2 regions of the Thalassotalea psychrophila genome follow, and region 2 is predicted to be linked to the other one. Evidence: predicted binding sites of a transcription regulator. Region 2 holds the regulator's gene; the other holds the start of a gene.

Region 1 (3,485 bases), 660 kb from region 2:
GGCGAAGTTACTGTATTAAACAAAATTGGCGATCGCATCGAATAATCAACTTAAGGAGTTTCGCATTAGCCTTGTGCGAAATAGTGTAACAAGTCACTTTTAAAACTTTATTTCTCTGTAAAGTCAATTTTCTGTAATTGGCTTTGTCTTTAAGATAGAATCAATACAGATCTTAGCTGCAAACAAAAATTATCATGTCTGAACAATTAAACGTAAACCCTGAAGAAATAGCCAAATTTGAAAAAGTCGCCAGTCAATGGTGGGACTTACATGGCGATTTTAAGCCGTTGCATCAAATAAACCCATTGCGTCGCAACTTTATCACTTCTCATGTTGGTGACATTTTTGACAAGCAAGTTATCGATGTTGGCTGTGGTGGTGGTATATTGGCAGAAAGCTTAGCTCGATTAGGCGCTAATGTTACCGGTATTGATATGGGACAAGAGCCATTAAATGTGGCTAAGCTACATGCCTTAGAAGCCGGTGTAACGGTAAATTATGAAAAAATTACAGCTGAACAAAAAGCTAATGAGAATCAACAAAGCTTTGATGTAGTAACCTGCATGGAAATGTTAGAACATGTACCAGATCCTGCGTCTATCATTTGTGCCTGTGCGCAAATGGTAAAACCTGGTGGTTATGTGTTTTTCTCTACCTTGAATAAAACCACTAAATCGTATTTGTTTGCAATTTTAGCCGCTGAAAAACTGCTAAAACTGGTGCCTGATGGTACTCATGATTGGGATAAGTTTATTCGCCCGTCACAATTGATTACCTGGGCTGAAAATGCTGGCTTAAAATGCTTTGACGCTAGTGGTATTCATTATAACCCAATCACTGAAAACCATAAGTTAGCTGATGGCTTAGACGTTAACTATATTCTTGCTTTTAAAATGCCTGAGACAATTTAATGTTAAGTACTGCTAAGGGTGTGTTATTTGATTTAGATGGCACACTATTAGATACCGCAGATGATTTAGGCGCAGCATTAAATCATTTGCTTAACGCTCATGGCTTCACTAAGGTTTCTAGCAAAGAATACCGATTAGTGGCCTCTGATGGAGTTTATCCTTTATTGGACCTTGGCTTTAAAGAGCAACTTGCTAAATTCGATAAAGAAGTCTTGCGCCAAGAGTTTCTCGATTATTATTTAGAAAATATTGCCACCCATACAAAATTATTTCCCGGTATTGAGCAGCTGTTAACCTTGATTGAAGATGCTAATATTCCTTGGGGTATTGTCACCAATAAGCCAGCCTTTTTAACTGATCCTCTATTATTGCATTTTGAACAGTTTGCTAAATCTCAATCAAACATCAGTGGTGATACCATAAAAGAGCGTAAACCTCACCCTGCACCAATGCTTTTAGCAAGTAAACAACTTGGCGTTGCCGCTGAACATATTTGGTACTTAGGGGATGCCAAACGTGATATTGATGCAGGTAATGCCGCCTTAATGACAACTGTTGCGGTAAAATGGGGTTACATAAAACCCCTTGATGACTGCTCTAAATGGCAAGCAAATCACATTATTTCGAATCCCTTAGATTTAGTAGGGATTAGTAAATAAACAAGTCGTACAAAGTTTAATCAGTACCGTAACTATCTGTTTATAAATGAGTTTAATATCCTTATCGCTTTATCGTATAAAGCCTCCACTTTTATTACAAAAAAGATTTAAAAAAAGTTTTTTGTTAAAAAAAAATCTTGCATTTTTGTTAACTCGCACAGAAATGACCCTTACTAAGTTAGTTACCACTAACCTATATTAAGCAAGTTAAAAACACGCATTAAAAACACTATATCTAGGGGTTGCATTAAAAGTGAAACCACATTACCTTGTATCTATGCACACAGAAAACCCCAAGATGTTGTGCATTTTTTAACAATGCTACATATTGGATGTTGGGTAAAAATAAAGCAGGGAAAGCAGATATAGTATTACTGCGCTTTGCCTTAGTAAAAATAAAAATAAATAAAATAACTCAATCTATAAACTAATAAATACTATAAAGACAGGTCATTCATGAATAACAACCTTTTTGTCACCAAGCGCAATGGTGAAAAAGAACCTATCGATCTCGATAAAATCCATCAAGTAATAGACTGGGCAGCAGACGGATTAGACTCCGTTTCAGTTTCTCAGGTAGAAATCAAATCTCACATTCAGTTTTATGACGGTATCAAAACTGAAGATATTCATGAAACGATCATAAAAGCTGCTGCTGATTTAATCTCAGAAGAAACGCCTGATTATCAATATTTAGCTGCACGTTTAGCGATTTTCCATTTACGCAAAAAAGCTTACGGTAAATATGAACCGCCAGCATTATTTGATCACGTAACTAAAATGGTTGCTGCTGGTAAATATGACAAGCATTTAACTGAAGATTACACTGCGGAAGAATTTGCGACTTTAGATAGCTATATTGATCATAATCGCGATAAAAACTTCAGTTACGCTGCTGTTAAGCAATTAGAAGGTAAATATCTTGTACAAAACCGTGTAACTGGCGAGATTTACGAAAGTGCGCAGTTTTTATATATGCTAGTGTCGGCATGTTTATTTGCAAAATACCCAAGCGAAACGCGCTTAGAATATATTAAAGGATTTTACGACGCGATTTCCAGCTTTAAGATTTCATTACCTACACCAATTATGGCCGGTGTTCGTACCCCTACTCGTCAATTCTCATCTTGTGTATTGATTGAAGCTGGCGATAGTTTAGATTCAATTAATGCCACCACGAGTGCGATTGTAAAATACGTATCACAACGTGCTGGTATTGGTGTTAATGCCGGACGTATTCGTGCTTTAGGTAGCTCAATTCGTAACGGTGAAGCATTCCATACTGGTTGTATTCCATTTTATAAGCATTTCCAAACAGCGGTTAAAAGTTGTTCTCAAGGTGGTGTTCGCGGTGGTGCTGCCACCTTATTCTATCCTTTATGGCATTTAGAAGTAGAAAGCTTATTAGTACTTAAAAACAACCGTGGTGTTGAAGAGAACCGTGTTCGTCATTTAGATTACGGCGTTCAATTTAACAAAACCATGTACCAACGTTTAATTAAAGGCGATTACATTACGTTATTCAGCCCTTCAGATGTTCCTGGTTTGTACGATGCTTTCTTTGAAGACCAAGATAAATTTGAAGCTTTGTATGTAAAATACGAAAACGATGAATCTATTCGCAAAAAGCGTATTAAAGCAATTGAATTATTCACTTTGTTTGCGCAAGAGCGTGCAAGTACGGGTCGTATTTACTTACAAAACGTTGATCACTGTAATACTCATAGCCCATTTGATCCAACCGTAGCGCCGGTTCGTCAATCTAATCTTTGTTTAGAAATTGCTTTACCAACTAAACCGATGAATGACATTAATGATGCAGACGGCGAAATCGCCTTGTGTACATTATCAGCATTCAACCTTGGTAAAATTGACAGCTTAGACGAATTAGAAGGTTTAGCTGATTTAGCCGTTC
Region 2 (3,485 bases):
AGCATTTCAATATGGCCTTAACCCAGAAACTGGCGATATTGACTACGAAGAACTTGAACGTTTAGCGTTAGAACACAAGCCTGAAATGATTATCGGTGGTTTTTCTGCATTTTCTGGTATTGTTGATTGGGCAAGAATGCGTGAAATCGCTGACAAAGTAGATGCCTACTTTATGGTTGATATGGCTCATGTTGCAGGTCTTATTGCTGCGGGCTTATATCCTAACCCTGTACCGCATGCACACGTTGTTACTACAACAACACATAAAACTTTAGCGGGCCCTCGTGGTGGTTTAATTATTTCTGGTTGTAATGACGAAGCTATTGAGAAAAAATTAAACTCAGCAGTTTTCCCAGGTGGCCAAGGTGGCCCATTAATGCACATTATTGCGGCTAAAGCGGTTGCATTTAAAGAAGCATTGCAGCCAGAGTTTAAAGAATATCAACAAAAAGTTTTAGATAATGCCAAAACAATGGTTACGGTATTACAAGAACGCGGTTATAAAGTAGTATCCAACGGTACTGAAAACCACTTATTTTTATTAGACTTAATTGATAAAGACATTACCGGTAAAGATGCTGATGCTGCTCTTGGTAGAGCTTATATCACCGTAAACAAAAACTCGGTTCCAAATGACCCGCGTTCTCCTTTTGTTACCTCTGGTCTACGTTTAGGTACTCCTGCTATATCTCGTCGTGGTTTTGGCGCAGCAGAAACCGCAGCATTAACTGGTTGGATTTGTGACATTCTTGATGATTTATCTAATGAAGATACAATTACTACTGTTCGTAAGAATGTGATCGAGCTTTGTTCTCGTTTTCCTGTTTACGCATAATCATTTAGTAAATTACTGAAAATTAGATTAAAATAGCCGCTATATGCGGCTTTTTTGTTTAATTTAATAAAAATTCTAGGAATTTTATGTATTGTCCATTTTGTTCAGCAACAGATACTAAAGTGATTGATTCAAGGCTCGTTTCTGACGGCCATCAAGTAAGGCGTCGTCGAGAATGTTTAGATTGTAAAGAGCGATATACTACTTTTGAGTCTGCTGAACTAGTCATGCCAAGGATCATCAAACGCGATGGCTCCAGAGAACCGTTTAATGAAGATAAATTACGTAACGGTTTACTTAGAGCATTAGAAAAACGTCCTGTAAGCACCGAAAGCACCGAATTAGCGATTAACAAATTAAAGTCGCAGTTGAGAGCTACAGGAGAGCGTGAAATTTCAAGCGAAATGCTAGGCAATCTTATTATGGATGTTCTTAAGTCACTTGATAAAGTCGCTTATGTGCGCTTTGCTTCAGTATATCGATCTTTTGAAGATATTCGCGAATTTGGTGAAGAAATTGCTCGTTTAGGCGATGACGAATAGGATTACGTTACATGCAAACGCCGCAAATATCTAAGGCCAAAAGGCAACAATTAAATGAGCATTACATGCTTAGAGCCATTGCTCTGGCTAAAAAAGGTGAGTATACAACATCACCTAACCCAGCCGTTGGTTGTGTCTTAGTTAAAGATGGTGAAGTTATTGGTGAAGGTTGGCATCAAAAAGCTGGTGAAGGGCATGCAGAAGTTAATGCCTTAAAGCAAGCTGGCGATAAAGCAAAAGATGCTACTGCCTTTGTTACATTAGAGCCATGTAGCCATTTTGGCCGAACGCCTCCATGTGCAAAAGGGTTAATTACTGCTGGTGTTAAACATGTTGTGATCGGTATGCAAGATCCTAATCCGTTAGTCTCTGGTCGCGGTATTACCATGTTAGAAAATGCAGGTATAACCACTGAAGTTGCAGTTCTAGAAAGTGCGGCGAAAGGTTTGAATCCAGGCTTTATTAAACTCATGAGTACTGACAAGCCACTTGTACGTTGTAAAATGGCCTCAAGCCTAGATGGTAAAACTGCGATGGCAAATGGCGAAAGCAAATGGATCACAGGTAAGGAAGCTCGCCAAGATGTACAACGTTATCGCGCGAAAAGTTGTGCGATCATAAGCGGTGCAGATACCGTTATTATTGATAATGCCAAATTGAATGTGCGTTATAACGAGCTAGGTTTTATTGCAAATGACCTAAAAGAAACTGATGTTAGGCAGCCTGTTCGGGTTATAATTGATAGCCAAAATCGCTTAACACCAACATTAGCTTTATTCGATCAAAAATCTCCTATAATTTTAGTTCGCACAAAACTTGAAAATGGCCAACAATGGCCGCACTTTGTTAAACAGATACAAGTTAAAGAGCGATCAGGTAAAGCTGATCTAACTGATTTAATAAGTAAACTTGCAGAACTTGGTTTAAATACCTTATGGGTTGAGAGTGGCGCTCGCTTGGCAGGAGCATTTTTAGCACAAGCCTTAGTTGATGAACTGGTATTATATCAAGCGCCAAAATTGATGGGTGAAAACTCTCAAGGCTTGTTTGATATTGAGCAATTAACTCATTTACAAGATGCGATACAATTAAGCATCGAAGATGTACGAATGATAGGCGCTGATATTAAAATCACTGCGACTGTTAATAAATAAATTTCACTGAAGGTTAAAATTAATGTTTACCGGGATTGTAGAGGCCATTGGCCAAGTAAAAGCAATTAACTTAAACGCTTCTGGCGCAAGAGTAGTAATTGCCAGCGGTAACCTAGATTTAGCTGATGTAAAGCTTGGTGACTCCATTGCCACTAATGGCATTTGTTTAACTGTAGTAGATTTCGATGGCGCAAGTTACAGTGCTGATGTATCGACTGAAACACTAACTCGCACCGGCTTTGCCAATTATGGCTCTGGCACTAAAGTGAATCTCGAAAAAGCTATGTTACCAACTACACGCTTTGGTGGTCATATGGTTAGTGGCCATGTTGATGGTACTGGTAAAATTATTTCAATTAAACATGTCGGGAATTCAATTGAGTATTGGATTGAGTTAGCTGACTCATTAAAACAGTATGTGGCAGAGAAAGGTTCAATAACCGTTGATGGTATTAGCTTAACGGTTAACTCAATTGAAAATAACCGTTTTCGTTTAACTATTGTGCCGCATACCACAGAACAAACTATTATTAGTACATACCAAGTAGGGCAAGTGGTTAATCTAGAAGTAGATTTAATTGCTCGTTATATTGAACGATTATTATTTTGCCAAGAGCAAGAAAGTACAGCACCGGCTAACACTGGCATAAGCAAAGAACTGCTATTGCGTAGCGGTTTTATAAAAGGTTAATAAAGAATGAAATTAAATACACCACAAGAAATTATCAACGATATTGCACTTGGTAAAATGGTTATCTTGATGGATGATGAAGATCGTGAAAATGAAGGTGATTTTATCATGGCGGCTGAAAAAGTTACGCCTGATGCAATCAACTTTATGGCGACTCATGGCCGAGGCTTAATTTGTATGCCTATGTCACGTGAGAAATGTGAAACGTTAAAGTTGCCATTAATGGTTGATAAAAACGACGCACAATTTACTACCAATTTTAC

What was found. The regulator NrdR, encoded in region 2, represses ribonucleotide reductase genes. The targets are predictions, from matches to a motif close to AAACACNANATNTNGTGTTT.
Region 1: a site for NrdR is predicted at 1,795-1,814, ahead of nrdA (class 1a ribonucleoside-diphosphate reductase subunit alpha). Genes of this name have one in related genera too.

The regions. Positions count from the first base shown of each region.
Region 1 is NZ_CP134145.1:2,964,415-2,967,899, forward strand. It holds gene RGQ13_RS12090 (TIGR02922 family protein) at 1-45, shown strand, start outside; gene ubiG (bifunctional 2-polyprenyl-6-hydroxyphenol methylase/3-demethylubiquinol 3-O-methyltransferase UbiG) at 195-911, shown strand; gene RGQ13_RS12100 (HAD family hydrolase) at 911-1,570, shown strand; gene nrdA (class 1a ribonucleoside-diphosphate reductase subunit alpha) at 2,027-3,485, shown strand, end outside.
Region 2 is NZ_CP134145.1:3,626,037-3,629,521, reverse strand. It holds gene glyA (serine hydroxymethyltransferase) at 1-835, shown strand, start outside; gene nrdR (transcriptional regulator NrdR) at 922-1,377, shown strand; gene ribD (bifunctional diaminohydroxyphosphoribosylaminopyrimidine deaminase/5-amino-6-(5-phosphoribosylamino)uracil reductase RibD) at 1,389-2,531, shown strand; gene RGQ13_RS14880 (riboflavin synthase) at 2,554-3,222, shown strand; gene ribBA (bifunctional 3,4-dihydroxy-2-butanone-4-phosphate synthase/GTP cyclohydrolase II) at 3,229-3,485, shown strand, end outside.